2 regions of the Pantoea sp. X-Soil-ISGK-275 genome follow, and region 1 is predicted to be linked to the other one. Evidence: predicted binding sites of a transcription regulator. Region 1 holds the regulator's gene; the other holds the start of a gene.
The links. The regulator Fur, encoded in region 1, represses iron uptake genes when iron is present. The targets are predictions, from matches to a motif close to ATAATAATGAGAACNACTATCAA.

Region 1 (10,210 bases):
ACGCCCGCGCTGAAGCCAATTTTTGCTTCTTCATAAGTTGCGTTGGAGTGACCGGCTGAAACAATGATGCCGGCATTGCGCAGCTTACGAATCACTTCGCTGCCTGCATTTTCAGGTGCCAGCGTGACTTTAGTAATGACATCGGCATTGGCGCACAGGAAATCTACCAGCTCGGCATCCGGCAAACGAATCAGTTCAGGATTGTGCGTGCCTTTCTTGGCTTTATTCAGCCACGGACCTTCCAGATGGAGGCCGATGGCCTGATTCTGATGCTTTTCCAGATAGGCGCGCATGGTTTCGACGGCGCGTTTCATCAGCGCATCGGTGCTGGTAATCAGCGTCGGCAGATAGCTGGTGCAGCCTGACTTCTCGTTGGCGCGCTGCATGATCTCCAGCGTTTCAACGCTCAGTGCATTGATGTCATCGTTGAACTGCACGCCACCGCAGCCGTTGAGCTGCAAATCAATAAAACCAGGAGCGATAAACGCACCAGCCACACCCTGCTGTGCAATTGCCGCGTCCAGGGCATCACGCGGACACACGCGCTCAATCAGGCCATCCGCAATCACAACTGCATGATTGTCCAGAATTTCATGACCGGTAAAAATCCGGCCGTTCACTAATGCGTACATCGTTTCTCTCTCCCGGCTAAGCCTGCTGCCTGAAAGCAGCAGGTTTTGTTACAACGTGTTTTCACACACCTTTCATATTTTCCGCTTCCATTTCGCGGAAATATTTCACGGTTTTCACTTTCAGTTCCATGGTGGCGGGTTCGTCACAGACCACGACAGATTTGGCATGCAGCTGCAGGCAGCTGATGGTCCACATGTGGTTGACGTTACCTTCAACCGCCGCCTGCAGCGCTTGCGCTTTCAGATGGCCGGTAACCAGAATCATCACTTCTTCGGCATCCAGCAGCGTACCGACACCGACCGTCAGGGCGTATTTCGGCACCTGATCCACATCACCGTTAAAGAAACGTGAGTTTGCGATGCGCGTGTCGTGCGTCAGGGTTTTGATGCGTGTACGTGAGGAGAGTGAAGAAGCCGGTTCGTTGAAGGCGATGTGACCGTCGTTGCCCACGCCGCCCATAAACAGGTTAATTTTGCCGTAAGCGCGGATCTTCTCTTCGTATTGACGACATTCTGCGTCAATATCTTCGGCATTGCCATTCAGAAGATTGATATTTTTCGGTTGAATATCAACATGATCGAAAAAGTTACGGTACATAAAGCTGTGGTAACTTTCCGGATGCTCTTTTGGCAGGCCAACGTACTCATCCATATTGAAGGTGACAACGTGCTCGAAACTAACCTGGCCCGCTTTGTGCATGTCAATCAGGTGCTTGTACGCTTCCAGTGGTGTTCCACCGGTTGGCAGACCCAGCACGAAAGGACGTTCTGCGCTAGGCTTAAACGCATTAATGCGGTTAACAATGTGGCGTGCAGCCCATTTACCCACTTGGGTCGGTGTGGCCAACGGGATCAGTCTCATGTCTTCACCTCAATTAAGATTGGAAATGTGGAGTTGCCGTTTCTCTGACAGTTTTCTGCTTTAAGCGTAATGCGTTTAAGCGTAGCCATCCGGGAAAAGTGCGACTCGATATTTTTCATCATAAAATAAGTTTGTGGTGCTGGCTAGCATTTCGCATTATCAAACCACCATTTTGGTGATTAAAGTCACAGTTGTAGTGGTTTTAATTTGCGAGGCGAATTAATTTGTCTTTACACTGCGCCTCGTGGTGAAAAGTGTCATCAAGGTACCGGGCGACAGGATAATAAAATCAACCTGCGCCACGGCAAAACGCCAGTCTCATAGGGGGAGAATAAGGTGAGTGTATTAGGATATCTGCAAAAGGTCGGCCGCGCGCTTATGGTGCCGGTAGCGACTCTGCCGGCAGCGGCAATCTTGATGGGTGTTGGATATTGGATCGATCCAGATAGCTGGGGCGCAGGTAATGCGCTGGCGGCACTGCTGATCAAATCCGGTTCGGCGATCATCGACAACATGTCCGTGCTGTTTGCCATTGGTGTGGCATACGGTATGTCAAAAGATAAAGATGGTGCAGCAGCGTTAACCGGCTTCGTCGGCTTCCTGGTGGTGACCACACTCTGTTCACCGGCTGCGGTAGCGATGATTCAGAAAATACCGGTGGAGCAAGTGCCTGCCGCCTTCGGTAAAATCAATAACCAGTTTGTTGGTATCCTGGTGGGTATTCTCTCTGCTGAGGTTTATAACCGCTTCAGCCACGTTGAGCTGCCAAAAGCGCTGTCGTTCTTTAGCGGCCGCCGTCTGGTGCCGATCCTTGTCTCCTTCCTGATGATCGTCGTCGCCTTCGTGCTGATGTACATCTGGCCGATCATTTTCGGTGGACTGGTGAGCTTTGGTGAGCACATCCAGAAAATGGGTTCAATCGGTGCGGGCGTCTACGCCTTCTTTAACCGTCTGCTGATTCCTGTTGGCCTGCATCACGCACTGAACTCGGTATTCTGGTTCGACGTTGCTGGCATTAACGATATTCCTAAATTCCTCGGCGGCGCGCAGTCTATCGCTGAAGGTACCGGTATCCCAGGCATCACCGGTCGTTATCAGGCGGGCTTCTTCCCAATCATGATGTTCGGTCTCCCAGGTGCAGCGCTGGCAATTTACCACTGCGCACGCCCAGAAAACCGCGCCAAAGTCGGCGGTATCATGCTGGCGGCGGCTTTTGCAGCCTTCTTTACCGGTATCACCGAACCGCTGGAATTCTCCTTCATGTTCGTGGCGCCGGTGCTGTATGTGATTCACGCGGCACTGACAGGTCTTTCTGTGTTCATCGCCGCGAGCATGCAGTGGATTGCCGGTTTCGGCTTCAGTGCGGGTCTGGTGGATATGGTGCTGTCAACGCGAAACCCGCTGGCGGTCCACTGGTGGATGCTGATCCCACAAGGTTTGGTGTTCTTCGTTATCTACTACGCGGTGTTCCGCTTCACCATCCAGAAATTTAACCTGATGACGCCGGGCCGCGAACTCTCTGCGGGCGATGAAACTGATGGTTATGACGTCAATGTCGATAACAGCGGCAACGGTGAAAGCCAAACTGAATCGCTGGCACGTCGTTACATTGCGGCGGTGGGGGGCTCAGAAAACCTGACCCACATCGATGCCTGTATCACTCGTCTGCGTTTGAACGTTAAAGATTCTGCGCAGGTTAATGAAGGTGTGGCTAAGCGTCTCGGTGCTTCCGGTGTGATTCGTCTGAACAAACAAAGCGTGCAGGTCATCGTCGGTACTCAGGCGGAAAGCATTGCGATGGCAATGAAAACTGTCCTGAGCAAAGGTCCGGTTGCGGCATCTGCTGCCGCGTCAACGGCTGCGCCTGCTGCGGCTGTGAAACCACAGGCGGTGCTAAACAGCGAAAAAGCTGTGATTGCTACGCTGCTGGCACCAGTAACCGGTGACATTGTTGCGCTGGAAAATGTGCCTGACGAAGCGTTCGCCAGTAAGGCGGTCGGCGATGGTCTGGCGATCAAACCAACTGGTAAAACTGTGGTTGCGCCAACAGCCGGAACCGTGGTGAAAATCTTCAATACCAACCATGCGTTCTGCCTCGAAGCGGAAAACGGTGTCGAGATCGTCGTGCACATGGGTCTGGATACGGTGGCACTGGAAGGTAAAGGCTTCACGCGTCTGGTTGAAGAGGGCACAACGGTCACTGCAGGTCAGCCAATCCTGGAAATGGATTTAGACTTCCTCAATGCCAACGCCCGCTCGATGATCAGTCCGGTTGTGGTCAGCAACAGCGATGATTTCGCTGGTCTGAATTTACTGGCAACCGGTTCAGTGGTTGCAGGCCAAACCCCGCTGTACGAGGTTAAAGGCTAAGTCCTTGTGATTGAGCCAGAAGGCAGGAAGCGATTCCTGCCTTTTTTGTTTTAAAACGACCAACAAACGGTTGTTTCCCTCCTGTGCTTTGTGGATCATACTCCGTTACTTCGTGGTACAAATCACCCGTTATAGTTTTTGAGGATTTTGAGATGAGTGAGGCTGAAGCCCGCCCAACGAACTTTATTCGTCAGATCATCGACGAAGATTTGGCGAGCGGTAAGCACAACAGTGTGCATACCCGTTTCCCGCCTGAGCCCAATGGTTATCTGCATATTGGCCATGCGAAATCTATCTGCCTGAACTTTGGTATCGCGCAAGACTACCAAGGTCAGTGCAATCTGCGTTTCGACGACACTAACCCAGTAAAAGAAGATCTGGAGTTTGTTGAATCCATTAAGCGTGATGTGCAATGGCTGGGCTTTGAGTGGAGCGGCAACATTCGTTACTCCTCAGACTACTTCGACCAACTGTTCAACTATGCGGTTGAGCTGATCAACAAAGGCCTGGCCTATGTTGATGAACTGTCAGCAGATGAGATCCGTGAATATCGCGGTTCCCTGACGGCACCGGGCAAAAACAGTCCGTATCGCGATCGCAGCGTGGAAGAGAACCTAGCGCTGTTCCAGAAGATGCGCGATGGCGGTTTCGAAGAGGGCAAAGCCTGTCTGCGTGCCAAAATCGACATGGCGTCCAGTTTCATCGTGATGCGTGATCCAGTGCTGTATCGCATTAAGTTTGCCGATCACCATCAGACTGGCAGCAAGTGGTGCATCTATCCGATGTACGACTTCACCCATTGCATTTCGGATGCGATTGAAGGCATTACGCACTCACTCTGTACGCTGGAGTTCCAGGACAACCGTCGTCTGTACGATTGGGTGCTGGATAACATCACCATTCCGGTTCATCCACGGCAGTACGAATTTTCACGCCTGAATCTGGAATACGCGGTGATGTCGAAGCGTAAACTGACTCAGCTGGTGAGCGAGAAGGTTGTCGAAGGCTGGGACGATCCGCGCATGCTGACCGTATCTGGTCTGCGTCGTCGTGGTTACAGCGCCGCTTCCATCCGTGAATTCTGCCGCCGTATTGGTGTGACCAAACAGGACAATATCGTGGAGATGGCTTCACTGGAATCGTGCATTCGTGACGATCTCAATGAAAACGCACCGCGTGCGATGGCCGTAATGGATCCGCTGAAAGTGGTGATCGAGAACCTGCCTGCAGGTCACGAAGAGATCATCAGCATGCCGAATCATCCGAACAAACCGGAGATGGGCACGCGAGAAGTGCCATTCAGTCGTGAAGTGTGGATCGATCGCGCGGATTTCCGTGAAGAGGCCAACAAGCAGTACAAACGTCTGGTGCTGGGCAAAGAAGTGCGTCTGCGTAATGCATACGTGATCCGTGCCGAGCGAGTAGCGAAGGATGATGAGGGCAATATCACCTGCATCTATTGTACCTGCGACGTTGATACGCTGAGCAAAGATCCGGCCGATGGCCGCAAAGTGAAAGGCGTTATCCATTGGGTTTCTGCGATTCACGCGCTGCCAGCGGAATTCCGCCTGTACGATCGTCTTTTCAGTGTGCCAAATCCGGGCGCGGCGGAGGATTTCCTCACCACCATCAACCCGAACTCACTGGAAATCAAACAGGGCTTCGTGGAGCCAGGTTTGCGTGCAGCCGATCCAATGGCGCCGTACCAGTTTGAACGTGAAGGCTATTTCTGTGCGGATAGCGTCTATTCACAGCCATCCAAGCTGGTGTTTAACCGCACCGTTGGTTTACGTGATACCTGGGCAAAAATCGGCGATTAATATTTTTTGTCGCTAGCACGATATGATCATGAAAGGGCGAGCAATCGCCCTTTTTTATTGTCTCGATTTAACCAGATACGACCTTTTATGCTGCTCCCTGCAATTAGCCATTAATTCCTTATTTGCGACTATTCTGACTTTAGCAAAATTAAACCATTTGCCAGTGTGAAAAACTTTTTTTCAGGTAGGCTATGCGCTCTCAGCCGTTGCTCTGCGGGTAATCAAAGGATAAAAAATGACAAGTCTCGCCCTGGAAGCCAAACATAGCGTGGTGGTTTTACATCAGCTTATCGAACGTATTTTTAATCAGGCAGAAGGCAGTGATGACAGCATTGATCTGTTCTTGTCGTACTTTCATCCCGACTTCAAAATGGTCACGCCACAGGGTAAACAGCTTGATCTTAATGAGATGGAAACACTGTTTCGCCAGTTGCAGGGACAGCGTGAAGGGATGCGAATTGCCACCAGTGAGCACGCCATCATTTCGCAGCAAAGTGAGGAAGTCACGATTCAGTATCGTGAATTGCAGATGATGAATGGCACCAATCAGAGCCGCATTTCTCTGGCGGTGCTGGATTGCAGCACCGCCATTCCGCGCTGGCGCTACTTGCAGGAAACGCTCGTTGCCTGATTTCAGATATAAAAAAACCGGCTTAAGCCGGTTTTTTTATACTGCATAGCACACTCAATTACTTATCGTGGAGCGTATCGTCTTCGCGGCAGTCTCCCAGAGCACAGTGACCATACAGATACAGGCTGTGGTTGCTAAGCTTGATGCCGTGGCGAGTAGCAATTTCACGCTGACGCGTTTCGATTGATTCATCGCTGAATTCGATAACTTTGCCACAATCAAGGCAGATCAAGTGATCATGGTGATGTTGCTGAGTCAGTTCGAAGACAGACTTACCGCCTTCAAAGTTATGACGGGTTACGATGCCCGCGTCGTCAAACTGGTTAAGAACGCGATAAACCGTTGCCAGACCAATCTCTTCGCCCATATCGATCAGGCGCTTATACAAATCTTCCGCACTGACGTGATGGGACTCGGGGCCGGGTCCCTGAAGCACTTCCAGAATTTTCAGTCTGGGTAGCGTGACTTTCAGGCCAGCCTTCTTCAATGCGGAGTTGTTGTCAGTCATGCGGATATTGTCCTGTTACTTTGCTAGTCACTTGCGGCGCAGGGGCCTTGAATGTTTAGGTCAACGCGCATTCTCATTTGCGTCTCATTATAGAACTCAAGCAGTGAAATGAAAACCAAGGCAACGTCCTTAATCACCAAAGGTTGTAAGGATAACGTCACTAATGTCTTCAGGACGCTTGGGTTTTGGATTCCATTTCACTCAGCCTCATTCTACTGCCAGAGGAATAAGCGGATGACCATTGCGGGTATTCTACAGATTTGCGGGGAAAAGTTAAAAAACCGTAGCTATTATTTTTATAGGAAATTCCGTTGCCCGATGTGAGGCAGCGCGCACATCGGGCAGAGCAGGGAATTAAGCTTCAATAATCTCTTTCAGCTGCAACTCGTCGAAGATCTGCTTCACCCATTTCTCAACACGTTCGTTGGTCAATTCTGGTTGACGATCTTCATCAATTGCCAGACCCAGGAAGTTTTTGTCATCGGCGAGGCCTTTAGAGGCTTCGAAGTGATAGCCTTCGGTTGGCCAGTGACCCACAATCACCGCACCGTTAGGCTCGATGATGTCACGGATGGTGCCCATCGCGTCACAGAAGTATTCGGCGTAATCTTCCTGATCGCCACAACCAAACAGCGCTACCAGCTTGCCATTGAAATCAATCTCTTCCAGCGTCGGGAAGAAATCATCCCAGTCGCACTGCGCTTCGCCGTAATACCAGGTTGGAATGCCCAGCAGCAGGATGTCGAACGCATCGAGATCTTCTTTGGTGCTCTTAGCAATGTCATGCACTTCGGCGACATCTTTACCCAGTTGTTTCTGGATCATCTTTGCAATGTTTTCAGTGTTGCCGGTATCGCTGCCGAAGAAAATGCCTACGATTGCCATGGGTTAGGTAACCTCTTGAATCCTGATTGTGAAAGTAAGTCAGTTGACTGCACAGTTATGCGAATAATAGCAGACCGGTAAAAAGTGCGGAACTTGTAAAGCCGTGACTTTGTGTTCCAGCGTGCGGTCTTCGCGCGTTAAGACAGTTTGAGTTGTGCCAGCAGCATTTGTTCAATCAATTCGCTGCGACTGATGTTTTGCTGATCGGCCAGCGTGCTGAGCGCGTCAACCGCCTCGCTCGACATCTTCAGCTCAACACGACGCAGCCCACGCACTTTATCGCGCTTGAGCTGGTTGCGTTTGTTGATGCGTAACTGTTCATCACGCGTCAGCGGGCTGGTTTTCGGGCGACCAGGACGCCGCTCGTCTGCGAAGAGATCAAGCGTCGTGCGGTCTGTCTGTTCTTTTGCCATGGTTTGTAAAACTGAGTGGGCGCGAACGGCGGAAAGGCGCTGCGCGATTAAAACATTATCGGCCCGACCACGGTGAAAAAATATCCGTGGCAAATTTTTAGCGCGACATCATACTCCAGCGCCTTCCCTGACGCCAACCCTAAAGCGCAAGCGGCAAGCTTTTGCTTTTACAGGTTAAAAAAACGCCGAACGGCGCGTAACACCGCATCGGGTTTCTCGGCGTGCACCCAATGTCCAGCTCCGCTGATCACATGTGCATGCGCCTGCGGGAACTGACGTAGCAGCGCATCGCGATGCTGATTGTCCAGATAAGGAGAATCGCCGCCGCGGATAAACAGTGCCGGATGCGGCCACGCAGGAATCTCTTCCCAGCCGGAAATGGTGCTGTAGTTATCCCACAGCACCGGCACATTAAAGCGCCATTCGCCCTCTGCGAAAGATTTGAGGATGAACTGGATCACGCCTTCTTCATCAATATGCTGACGCATTACTTCAACGGCTTCGCTGCGGCGCGTGACGCCCGCGGCGCTCACGGCCCGAATAGCGGCAAAAATTTCGTCATGGCGGCGCGTTTGGTAATCAACGGGCGCGATATCGATCATCACCATTTTTTCGATACGTTCCGGCGCGATGGCACTGAGCGCCATGGCGATTTTGCCGCCCATCGAGTGTCCTATCACACCCGCGCGATCGATATGGTGCGCATCCAGCGTTTCGACGATGTCCTGCGCCATCACGTGATAATTCATCTCATCGCTGCGTGCCGACAAGCCGTGGTTGCGCACATCAACCTGCAGCGTCGGACGTGCGTCACGCACCCCACGCGCCAGCACGCCAAGGTTATCAAGGCTGCCAAAAAGACCATGGATCAATAGAATCGGTGTGGCGTCGGGGGCAGATTGTTCAGTTTGCAGACGGGCGTTCAAAATCATGGCTAAAGTTCTTACGGTTGTGACCTTGGCTTAGGTTATCATGGATTCACCTGTCCAGCAGTCAGGCCGGAAGGCATTAGGGCATATTCCGACTTTTGCCTGGAAACGTTGCCAACGCTATCGGCTGCCACGGATTTAACTTTATAATCCTTATGTTAGAACCCGCTCACGTTTTGCACGACTGGATTTTGCTAAGGCCGTTGCATTAATGCGTGGTTCTGTCATTTGCCATAATCGTACGGAAAAAGATGAAAACGATTGAAGTTGACGAAGAACTCTACCGTTATATTGCCAGCCACACGCAGCACATTGGTGAAAGCGCCTCTGATATTTTGCGCCGCATGTTGAAGTTCACCGCCGGACAGAGCGCACCTGCTGCGCCTGCCGCTGGTGTATCAGTGAAAGAAGCGCAACCTGCCAGCCGCGAAGCGCGTCCTCAGGATCGCGTCCGTGCGGTACGTGAGCTGCTGCTCTCCGATGAATATGCCGAGCAGAATAAGGCGGTTAACCGCTTCATGTTGGTACTGTCAACGCTCTATCGTCTTGATCCGGCGGCGTTTGCTGAAGCGACTGCCTCGTTGCAGGGCCGTACCCGCGTCTACTTTGCGGGCGACGAGCACACGCTGCTGCAAAATGGCACCCATACCAAGCCGAAGCACGTTCCCGGCACGCCGTACTGGGTGATCACGAATACCAATACAGGTCGCAAATGCAGCATGGTGGAACACATCATGCTGGCTATGCAGTTCCCTCAGGAACTGACAGAGAAAGTTCGCGGCACCATTTAACTGAAGCGTCAGGGAGAAGCGCCAATGGCCAATCACCCCCGTGCCGGGCAGCCTGCCCAGCAGAGCGATTTGATTAACGTTGCACAATTAACCTCGCAGTATTACGTCCTGAAGCCCGATGTGGCGAATCCGGATCATGCGGTGAAATTTGGCACTTCAGGCCACCGCGGCAGCGCGGGACGCCAAAGCTTCAACGAACAGCACATTTTGGCGATCGCGCAGGCGATTGCTGAAGAGCGCAAAAAGGATGGCATCACCGGTCCATGCTACGTCGGTAAAGACACGCATGCGCTGTCTGAGCCGGCGATTCTGTCCGTGCTGGAAGTGCTGGCCGCTAACGGCGTGGACGTGATTGTGCAGCAGGACAAC
Region 2 (10,210 bases), on a different replicon from region 1:
GAGCGCGCCAGCGTGGCGGGGCGCGTTTTGCAAACGGTTACCGTTGTTAGCCGCGTTAACGCCATCATCAACAATCTCCGCTTTGTCATAGCTGAAGTTGGCGCTGAGATCCCAGCCCGGCAGCACTTCGCCATTTAACTCAAATTCCGCGCCGCTGGATCGGGCTTTATTGATGGCGCGCGTAGTGCCGTTAATGCTCAGCGACATATCGCGCTCGTCAATGCGATACAGCGCCACGCTGGCAAACAGCTTCGGTGAAATCTGCCATTTGCTGCCCACTTCCCATGTGGTGCCCTGTTCCGGTTTTCCGACGTTGCCGTCATCATCCACATCGGTCGATGGTGTGAAGGATTTACTCACGCTGGTGTAGAGCGAAAAGTCTGGCGTCACTTTGTAGATCAAACCAGCCTGCGGCAGGAATTTGTTGCCATCGCTGTCCAGCGTTTGCACCACCGGATCGAAGCCTTTCGATGCGCGCTGCTCGTAATGCTGATAGCGCCCGCCGAGTACCGCGATCCAGTTATCCGTCAAACTGATGCTGTCTTTGGCATAGATGGAACGGCTGTGCGTGCGATTGAGGTTATTAGCGTTGGCGGTGTTTTCGGTGCTGCTGTTGGTGATTGGCGACAAAATATCATACTGCGGATTGTTGAAGTTAAAACCGGTGTTGGCTTTGCCTTGATACTGATGCGCGCGATAGGTTTGGATCATCTCGTAATCGGTACCCAAAACCACATCGTGCGTCATGCCGAAAACTTGCTGTGAGCCGATCAAGTCCCAGGAAACGTATTTGGTTTTATGGTTAAAACCGCGATTGGCATCGGCGCGACGCGTCACCACGCCGGTGTTGGGATTGACTGCGGTAACGCGCACTTCATTGTTATCGTATTGGCGCTGGTTCCAGCCGAGGGTAACGCGCGTGCTCCAGTCGTCATTAAACTGCCAGTCATAATGGGCGTTGAGGGTTTTGTTGTGGCCCCACGCATGGTTGGCTTTGTCATCCAGGCGATCTTTGTAACCAATATCAATCGGTTTGCCGCTGATAAATGCGGTGCCGCGATCGTAAGGAATGTCGTATTGATAATCAGAATAGCTAATCAGGAAGCTGGCTTGCTCACCAAACCACTGCAGCGAAGGCGCGATCAGCGTGTGCTTTTCAGTGCCAAAATTGCGCCAGTAATCCTGATTCTGTTTTTCCGCAATCAGGCGGAAGGCGAAGCCGTTGCCGAGCGGCCCTGTGATATCCACGGTGCCCGCGCCGCCGCCTTCACTGGAGGTTCTGCCGCTGACTTTGGTGTGCCATACATACTGCGGCTTCTTGCTTATCACATTGATTACGCCACCCGGATTTTGAATGCCGTACAGCAACGATGCTGAGCCTTTCAGCACTTCCACGCGCTCGGTGGTGGCATCAAAGTTCAAACCCTGGCTGCTGCGCACCCCATCGCGATAGATCGAACCATCCGAATTGCTGCCAAAGCCGCGACGTACAAAGCCATCTTCGGTGCCGGCCAGCGTGTTGCCTTCCGTCACGCCGCTGACAAAGCGCATTGCATCGGTAAGACTCGACGCCTGAAAGTCTTCAAGTTGCTGCTGCGTCACCACGCTGACTGACTGCGCCTGGTTAATACGCGGCGTAGACGTTTTACTGCCGACCGAACTATTAGTGACGTTGTCACCTTGTGCGTTCTCTTCCTGCGCTGAAACGGTGAGCGTGCTGCTTTCCTCAGCGGCAAAACTGCTGGCGGAACTCCAGAGGCTAACGCCGTAAATCGCAGCAAGGATGGCTGGATGGCGTTGGGATTTAAAAGTGAAGGGCTTGTTGTTATTCATTCATCATTAACCTGGTGCAATGCAATTGAGAATCATTCAACCATGTTGTAATGTAGTAGTAAATGGAAATAATTTCGAATCTATTACACTTTTATTGGTATAAATTCATTGTCTTACATATTTTATTCTTGGTAGTAATTGCATAATTCACTACAAACCTTCAGTAATAATCTCACTCTTAAAGAGCAACCAGCAGATGAGCAGAAATAGCAGTAAAAGTCGTGTGGATGTTCTGGGTGAACGCTATCGATCGCGCGCGCCGACATTATCATCCAGCCTGCAAGCGGTGGCGCGTTACATCCATGACCACCGCGAAGTGGTTTTGGATGCCACGGCGATGGAAATTGCCGACGCCACCCACACCTCGGATGCCACTGTAGTTCGTGCGGTGCAGGCATTAGGTTTTGCCGGTTTGCGCGATTTGAAAACCACGCTGACCGCCTGGTTTGGCCCGGCGATGAATTCTGAAGAGAAGATGAGCGCCACCGTGGGCGAACTCTCGTGTGATATCAATTCGGGCATCGATTTTGTGCTGAGCGGCCATAAACGCGCCTGCGATGCGTTATCTGAACCGCACAATCGGGAAGCGGTCGCCAAAGCGGTAACACATCTTATAGATGCGCGTCAGGTAGCGCTGTTTGGCATCAATGCTTCGGGGATTTTGGCGGATTACAGTGCGCGTTTGTTCACGCGTATTGGGATTCCGGCGGTGACGCTCAATCGCTCCGGTATTGCGCTGGCGGAAAAGTTGATTGGGCTGCAGCGTGGTGATGTGCTGATTATGATGGCGCAGAAGTCGGCGCACCGTGAAGGCATCACCGCACTGAAAGAGGCGAAACGTCTTGGCATGCCGGTGATTTTGCTGACTAATGCGCTGGATTCAGCTTTCGCTAAACAGGCGGATGTGATTATCAACGTGCCGCGCGGCGGCGAGAATGGTCGCATGCCGCTGCACGGAACGGTGCTGGTGTGTCTGGAGATGCTGATTTTGTCGGTGGCTTCCGCGACCTCATCGCGTACGGTGAAAACCATGAAGCGTATTCAGGACCTCAATCGATCGCTGAAGCCATCCGGCAAAAAGTAAGGCTATTTGCTGGCGCTGTTGTTTACAGCGGCGCGTTTGCCGAAGCCGTTGCTGGTGACCAGCCATACCGCGCAGACAATCAGCAGCGAACCGCTAATAAAGCCCTGATTGATCTCTTCACCCAGCACTAACCAGCCCCATAAAATGCCAAACGGCGGGATCATAAATGTCACGGTCAGCGTGCGCAGCGGACCAATATCGGCGAGCAGGCGAAAGTAGATGATGTAAGCCAGCGCGGTGCAGATAAACCCAATCGCCAGAATGCTGGCCCAGACTTCAGGAATTTGCCAACTTGCCGCTGACGTTTGCGGTGCGCTAAAAGCAAAGATCGGCAGCAGAAAGACTGACGCGCCAAGTTGGGAACCAAAGGCGACTTTGGTGGCATCAAGACCGCCACGTGCACCGATCCAGCGCTTGGTCAGGAAACCGGCAAAACCATAACAGGCGGTAGCGATCAAACAGGCTAATATTCCGCCAATTAACGTGCTGCTGAGATGCGCTTCTCCGGTGGTACTGATGACAATAATTCCACTGAATCCGGCGATCATGCCGATAACTTTATTAACTGTTAGCTTTTCGTCGAAGAAGGCCGCGCCAATAATCACACCCATCAACGGCGTAGTGGCGTTGAGAATCGCCGAATAACCCGCCGGCAACACGCGTGCCGCGAGGCAGTACATCAGGAATGGAATCGCCGAGTTGATAACGCCCAGCAACATCGCCCAGCCCAATTTGCCGTCAAAGCGGCGCGGAATGCGCATCACCGCCATGATAATCATTAAACCCAACATGCCGCAGAATACGCGTAAAAATGCGGTATTCACCGCGCCCAGCGCCGGAACCGCAATGCGCATAAACAGAAAACTGGCACCCCAAATCGCCGCTAAAATTAGCAGCCGCAACAAATCCGATGTTCGCATAGGTTTCACAATTGTTAAGAAAGAGTCGCGCACAGAATAGCAAACAACCCACTCCGTAGGGTCGCCATTAATGGCGACCGATGTCGCTGTGCAGAAAATTTTTCTTATGTTGTGATCATCAGGTAGTATTTAGGAATTGATCATTTCCTAAATATGCGGAGAGCGAAAATGTCAGCATCAGTTATCAAGCACGCGCCGGGCTGGACGCAGCCATTCAACGAGTTAGAGGGATTTTCCCATCATTACGCCACCGTTGACGGCGTGCGTTTGCATTACGTCAGCGGCGGCAATGCAAATGGAGAAACGTTGCTGCTGCTGGCGGGATTTCCGCAAAGCTGGTTCGCCTGGCGCCAGGTGATGGCGCTGCTGGGCGATCGCTATTTCATTATCGCACCGGATTTACCCGGTCAAGGCGACTCGGATAAACCGCTCAGCGGCTACGACACCACATCGCTGGCGCAGAATGTACAGGGCTTGATGCAGCAATTGGGTCATGAAAGCTATTACCTCGCCGCGCACGACGTCGGCGCGTGGGTTGCCTGGCCGTATGCCACATTGTTTAGCGATCAGGTGAAAAAGCTGGCGCTGCTCGATGCCGGCATTCCTGGTGTCACTTTGCCAGAATCGCTGCCCGCCACGCCGGATAAAGCGTGGAAAACCTGGCATTTCGCGTTTCATCTCTTACCGGATTTGCCGGAAGCACTTATAGAAGGGCGCGAAGCAATCTACCTGGAATGGTTCCTGAAACGCAAAGCGGCCAGCCCGATGGTGTTTGGCGATGAAGACATGGCGGAATATACCCGTTTGTTACAGCAGAAGGGCGCAATACGCGCCGGAATGGCCACTTATCGTGAAGTGACGGTTTCGGCGGCGCAAAACCGAACGTTGCTTCGTGAACGCGGTAAATTAGCCTTGCCGTTACTGGCGATCAGCGCCGATCAGGGTTCGATTCCGGATATGGCGTTGCCGTTGCACGAGTTCGCGGCGGATGTGACGGGAATTAAAATAGCGCACTGCGGTCACTTCATCCCGGATGAGCAACCGCAGGCGCTGGCCGATGCGCTGCACGAGTTTTTTAATTAAACGTAGGGTCGCCATTCATGGCGTAATACCGCTCAGTTAAGCGCGGAGCGACTTTCGTTCGCCCTGTGCTGAGGCAGTTGCAGCACCTTCGTGCGGCGATCGAGCAGAGGACGCCTGGCCGCGCCCTCTGCACTCCCGGGCCCTGCGCCAGCCCAACCCGCCGCTGCGCGGTACCTTCACTCATTCACGATTCCTGACGGACCGGTGGCGATTCGCTCCTGCTCAGCGCCACCTCTCGCCGCATCCATGCGGCTCGCCCTGGAATCCCTCATTCGCTCAGCGGGTTAGGATGTCGCCTCAACACCCGCGCTGCAGCAACTGTGCATTTTCCTGATTCACCATCGCTACAAACCCCGTAGGGTCGCCATTCATGGCGACCTGGTGCGCATGAATGCGCACCCTACGAAAAAACAATCCAGGCACCGTCATCACAGGCGGCGGTGTTGGGCGCCATCCGCAGTGCCGAACGCAGAGTGACGGCCAGGATGAGCCGACAGGACGTCGGTGAAAGCGCGGCATGAGCCAGGAAGGCGAATCCGCGTGGTCCGTCAGGACGGAGCGATAAGCGAGGGAACAGCGAGGACGGCGCAAGGCGCGGATTGCTAAGGTCCGCGCCTTCGGACCTTAGCCCGGCCGCCTACTTCTAGTATTCTGAAACTGTCAGATGCTTAGCGGGCGGAACTTCTGCGATGCCAGTACACTGCTTATCTGACAAGCATTACGCCATTCATGGCGACCAAAACCCAGCTCAATCAAAACGACATCGTCACACCGGCATAATATGCTCGGCCCGGCTCGTTATAGGTCGACGCACCTGAATTCTCGCGGTAAATGCGTTTATCAAACAGGTTGTTGATACCGGCATTGGCGCGCAGGTTTTTGCTGATGTCGTAATTGACGTTCAAACCAAACACCGAATACGGGCTGATTTCCTGCGTTGTCATGTTCGAGGTATCGATATTGGTCTCTGCATTTTGACGCGGTTTCTGGCGGCCATACTGCGTCCAGTTGATGTTGGCGCTGAGATCCTGCGTCGCTTGCCACTCCAGCTGCGAGTTGATAGTGAATTCCGGGATCACGGACAGCGGATTGCCGGTTTCCTTACTTTCGGAGCGGAACATGTAGGTAGCGTTGGAGCGCCATTCCAGCGTATCGGCAATTAAAGGAATGGTCAGATTACCTTCCAGTCCTTCCACGATCGCTTTGCCGCCGTTTTCCCAGCGCAATACGTTATAAACCGGTCGCGTGCTGGAATACACCGGCTCGGTGCCCGACACAATTTTGTTTTTGTAGTCATTGCGGAACCAGGTGATGCCCGCGACGTAGCCTTCGTTGCTGAATTCCAGACCAATCTCTTTGTTGACGCTGGTTTCGGCATCGAGATCGTCGTTACCCAGCAGATAACATTGGCTGAGACCAATCGGGCAGCCGTTGCCACGCGTCGAGAGCAGATAACCCGGCGTTGACTGATAGAGGTTCGGCGCTTTAAACACCCGCGCAATACCGGCTTTCAGGGTGAAGTAGTCGCCTAACCCTTGTGAAACGTTCAGGCTTGGGCTCCAGTTGGCACCAAACTGATCGTGATAATCAAAGCGCAGGCCTGGGATCACTTCGGTGGTATCGGTGGCAGCAATGTTGTCTTCGAAGAACAGAGAACTGATGGTAGCGCTGTTCTTACTGCTGCGCTGCGACGGATCGCCAGAGCTGCCTGGCAGATTGACGCCGCTCGCGTTGGACGCCAGCATTGATGCCGGATCGTTCAGCTCGTCGCGGTTCCACTCCGCGCCCAGCGTCACGGTTTGATCAACCAGCAGCTGCAACGGGAAGTTGATCTCTCCGCCCGCGCGATAGCTTTCCAAACGGCTGGTAGCGTACGTATCGCTGTTGATCATCCCTTCGGTACGACCAGCAGTGCCTTCCTGCAGACGCGTGTTATTGGTTTTCTCGTAGTTGAAGTTGAGCTTCGAGGTTCCCCAATCCCAGATTCCGTTGTGCGCAATGCCGTAGGTTTGGCGATACATGCGGTTCGTTTCATCGCCGTACAGCGATTCGACTAAACCGTCGGTGCTGGCGTTGCTGTTACTGTTTTGCGTATCACCGGCGTAAATGTTGCCCTGACGGCTGTAGCCGTAAGAGAAGTCGACAATTTGCAGCGGCGTGATTTTCCACGACAGCACGGTATTGATGTCTTTATTGCGCACGCCTTCACGGCCCGCCGCGTAAGAACCGTTTTCGGCGGTGTTGATATCGAACGCATCGGCATCGGTACGGTTAATATTGCCGTACAGACGCATGGTCAAGGCATCACCGGCCAGCGGGCCGCTGAGATTGAAGTTAGCGCGTCGCGTATCGCCTTCTTTATCGTTTTCCGGCTGGCTGGTGTAGAGCGACAGCGAGCCGTGCCAGTCATTGGTTGGACGCTTGGTAATGATATTCACCACGCCGCCTGCCGCGCCAGAACCGTAACGTGCAGCGGCTGGGCCACGAATCACTTCAATGCGCTCCACCATTTCCGCTGGCACCCAATTGGTATCGCCGCGTGAATCACGCTCGCCGCGCCAGCTGTAACGCACTGAGTTACGCGAAGAAACCGGCACGCCATCGATCATGACCAAGGTGTTTTCCGGGCCCATGCCACGGATATCAATTTGACGGTTATTGCCGCGGCTGCCGCTGGCACCGTTACCGGTGAGGTTTACGCCGGGCATTTTGCGGATGATGTCGGATAGATCGTTAACAGGGGGATTTTTCTTGATGTCTTCAGCCGTAATGGTGGACACGCCCGGTTGCTGTTTGAGCTCCTGCTCGGCGGTGACGATCATTGATTCATCGTCAGCCAGCTTTTCTGTGGTTTCAGCTGCAAAGGCTGGCGACGTTAGCATTCCCGCTAAAAAAAGCGCAATTGGACGCTTTTTGCCACGCATGGTTACATTCACTTAAGTTTTCTCCCTGTTAAGTTAACAATTGTAAGTAAATGCGCATGATAATGATAACGTTTCTCATTGTCTATTCAGCGAGACGGCAACAAGCCTGACAATACAAACCTTTACAAAGGATTTTCCGTTGCGGAGTACGCGTTGCGGGGAAGGGAACGCCTAAATTGCTTAGATGAATCCGTTATGAGTAAGAAGAAATGTATCGATGAATATTGGATAAGCAGGCTATTGATTCATTAGCAAATTCTGAATTCTGTTGAGTCTTGGATGCCAAACTGGTGCGGAAATCCCGCCTTGCAACCGTGCTTGCGGCTATTGCCATATTTCGGCAATAGATATGTTTTTTTCGCATTTGTGATTGTTATCTATCTTCCAGAGAATGTTCAGCGGGACGTTCTGAGGATGACAATTCCTTCCGCCACGCGCCTTTCGCGCGAGGTGAGTCAGGAGACAAAACCATCGCTACCTCAACGCCTTTTCCCTGTGGGGAAACTTTTTATAAATCAGGAGAAAGGTTCCAGTGAAATTCGCCAAAGGCATGACAATTCTTGCGCTCGCGCTGAGTGCACACACCGCGTTCGCCGCCGATGAATCCGTCCCAACTGACAGCTCAATCCACGTGCAGGCCGATCCCGCGCTGAAAAGTTTGCTGCCGGCGGATGTGGTGAAACGTGGCTACATTGTTGCCGGAACCAACCCCAACACGCCGCCAACCACCTTCTATAAAGAAGACAACAAAACCTTGGCCGGTCGTGAAATCGATATCATGAATGCCGTGGGCGAACGCTTGGGAATCCAGGTTCAGTGGCGCGACACCGGCGGATTCGACAACATCATTCCTGGCCTGAAAACCGGTCGTTACGATGTGGCGCTCTCCAACATCAACGCCACGCCAGCGCGTGCCAAAATCATCGACTTCGTCGGTTACTACGATGCCAGCCGCCTCGGCATTATCTCGCGTAAAGATGCCAACATCGCACCATTCAAAGAACTGGCTGACGTATGCGGTAAAGAAGTGGGTGCCGGTTCCGGTACCACGCAGGTCACGCGCCTTGAAGACGCCAGCAAAGCCTGTGAAGCGGCGGGTAAAAAGCCAATCAAAGTCTCCGTCTTCCCGGATCGTCCAGCTGGTGTGCAGGCGGTGGTAAGCGGTCGCGTGCCGATGTTCCTTGGCCCGTATGAAGGCTTGCTGTGGCAGGTGAAAGTGATCAAACCGCTGACCATGAGCGGCGAAATCACCGTACACGATGCGCCAGTTTCCGTTGCGTTCCCGAAAGATTCTGCGCTGGAGCCCGCCGTGCAGGCCGCGCTGAACTCGCTGATCAAAGATGGCAGCTACAACAAGATCCTCGACAACTGGGGCATCGGCTTTGGCGCTGTTAAAGAAGCCAAACGCAATCAGGAAATCTTTCAATGAGTGATTTTCACGACCACACCGGCGATTTGAAAATCGTCGGCAAACGTTACTACGGACGCTGGCTGAGTGCGCTGGTGGTGCTGTTGTGCGTGGTGGCGATGGCGAACTCGATGATTAACAATCCACGCTTCGAATGGAGCGTGATTGCGGAGAACTTTACCGGCGAATCGATCCTGCAAGGCGTATTAATGACGCTGCAGCTCACCGCGATCTCTGTGGTGCTGGGTTTTGCTTTTGGTACGGTGCTGGCCCTGATGCGCCTCTCCTCCAATCCGGTACTGGTGGGGGTGAGCTGGTTTTATACCTGGTTCTTCCGTGGTGTGCCGATGCTGGTGCAACTGTTCCTGTGGTACAACATCGCGGCGCTTTATCCCACCATCGCCTTGTCGATTCCGGGCCTCGGCGAAATCTGGAGCACGCAATCTAATGCGTTAGTCAGCCCATTCAGTGCGGCGGTGATCGCGCTGGTGATGCACCAATCCGCTTATGCCGCTGAAATTGTGCGTGCCGGTATCCAGAGCGTCGGCAACGGCCAACTGGAAGCCGCGCGTGCGCTTGGCTATCGCCCTTCACAGATTTTCCGTCACACCGTGCTACCGCAGGCGATGCGCGCCATCATGCCGCCAGCCGGCAACGAAATCATTGGTCAGCTTAAAACCACGGCGGTGGTGTCCGTGATCTCGCTGCAGGACGTGCTGTTCTCGGCGCAGATTATTTACCAGCGCACCTATGAAGTGATTCCGCTGCTGCTGGTGGCAACCTTGTGGTATCTGCTGATGACCTCGGTGCTGTCAGTCGGTCAGTTCTATGTGGAACGCTATTTTGGGCGTGGCGTCACACGCCGGGAAAAACGCAGTTTGCTGAAATCGCTGCCGGGTTTTTCAGCGGCGAAAGCAGAAAGGAGCGTCAGCAATGGGTGAGGCGATCGCATTACGTA

Region 2: AC6I8A_RS20490 (TonB-dependent siderophore receptor) is a predicted target of Fur. The motif match lies at 7,901-7,923, and genes of this name have one in related genera.

The regions. Positions count from the first base shown of each region.
Region 1 is NZ_AP035976.1:1,301,003-1,311,212, forward strand. It holds gene nagA (N-acetylglucosamine-6-phosphate deacetylase) at 1-632, opposite strand, end outside; gene nagB (glucosamine-6-phosphate deaminase) at 694-1,494, opposite strand; gene nagE (N-acetylglucosamine-specific PTS transporter subunit IIBC) at 1,831-3,864, shown strand; gene glnS (glutamine--tRNA ligase) at 4,017-5,684, shown strand; gene AC6I8A_RS06040 (hypothetical protein) at 5,920-6,315, shown strand; gene fur (ferric iron uptake transcriptional regulator) at 6,374-6,823, opposite strand; gene fldA (flavodoxin FldA) at 7,178-7,708, opposite strand; gene ybfE (LexA regulated protein) at 7,846-8,121, opposite strand; gene ybfF (esterase) at 8,289-9,053, opposite strand; gene seqA (replication initiation negative regulator SeqA) at 9,302-9,841, shown strand; gene pgm (phosphoglucomutase (alpha-D-glucose-1,6-bisphosphate-dependent)) at 9,866-10,210, shown strand, end outside.
Region 2 is NZ_AP035977.1:245,188-255,397, forward strand. It holds gene AC6I8A_RS20470 (TonB-dependent siderophore receptor) at 1-1,833, opposite strand, end outside; gene AC6I8A_RS20475 (MurR/RpiR family transcriptional regulator) at 2,030-2,917, shown strand; gene AC6I8A_RS20480 (DMT family transporter) at 2,920-3,837, opposite strand; gene AC6I8A_RS20485 (alpha/beta fold hydrolase) at 4,006-4,920, shown strand; gene AC6I8A_RS20490 (TonB-dependent siderophore receptor) at 5,673-7,844, opposite strand; gene AC6I8A_RS20495 (ABC transporter substrate-binding protein) at 8,377-9,273, shown strand; gene AC6I8A_RS20500 (amino acid ABC transporter permease) at 9,270-10,193, shown strand; gene AC6I8A_RS20505 (amino acid ABC transporter ATP-binding protein) at 10,186-10,210, shown strand, end outside.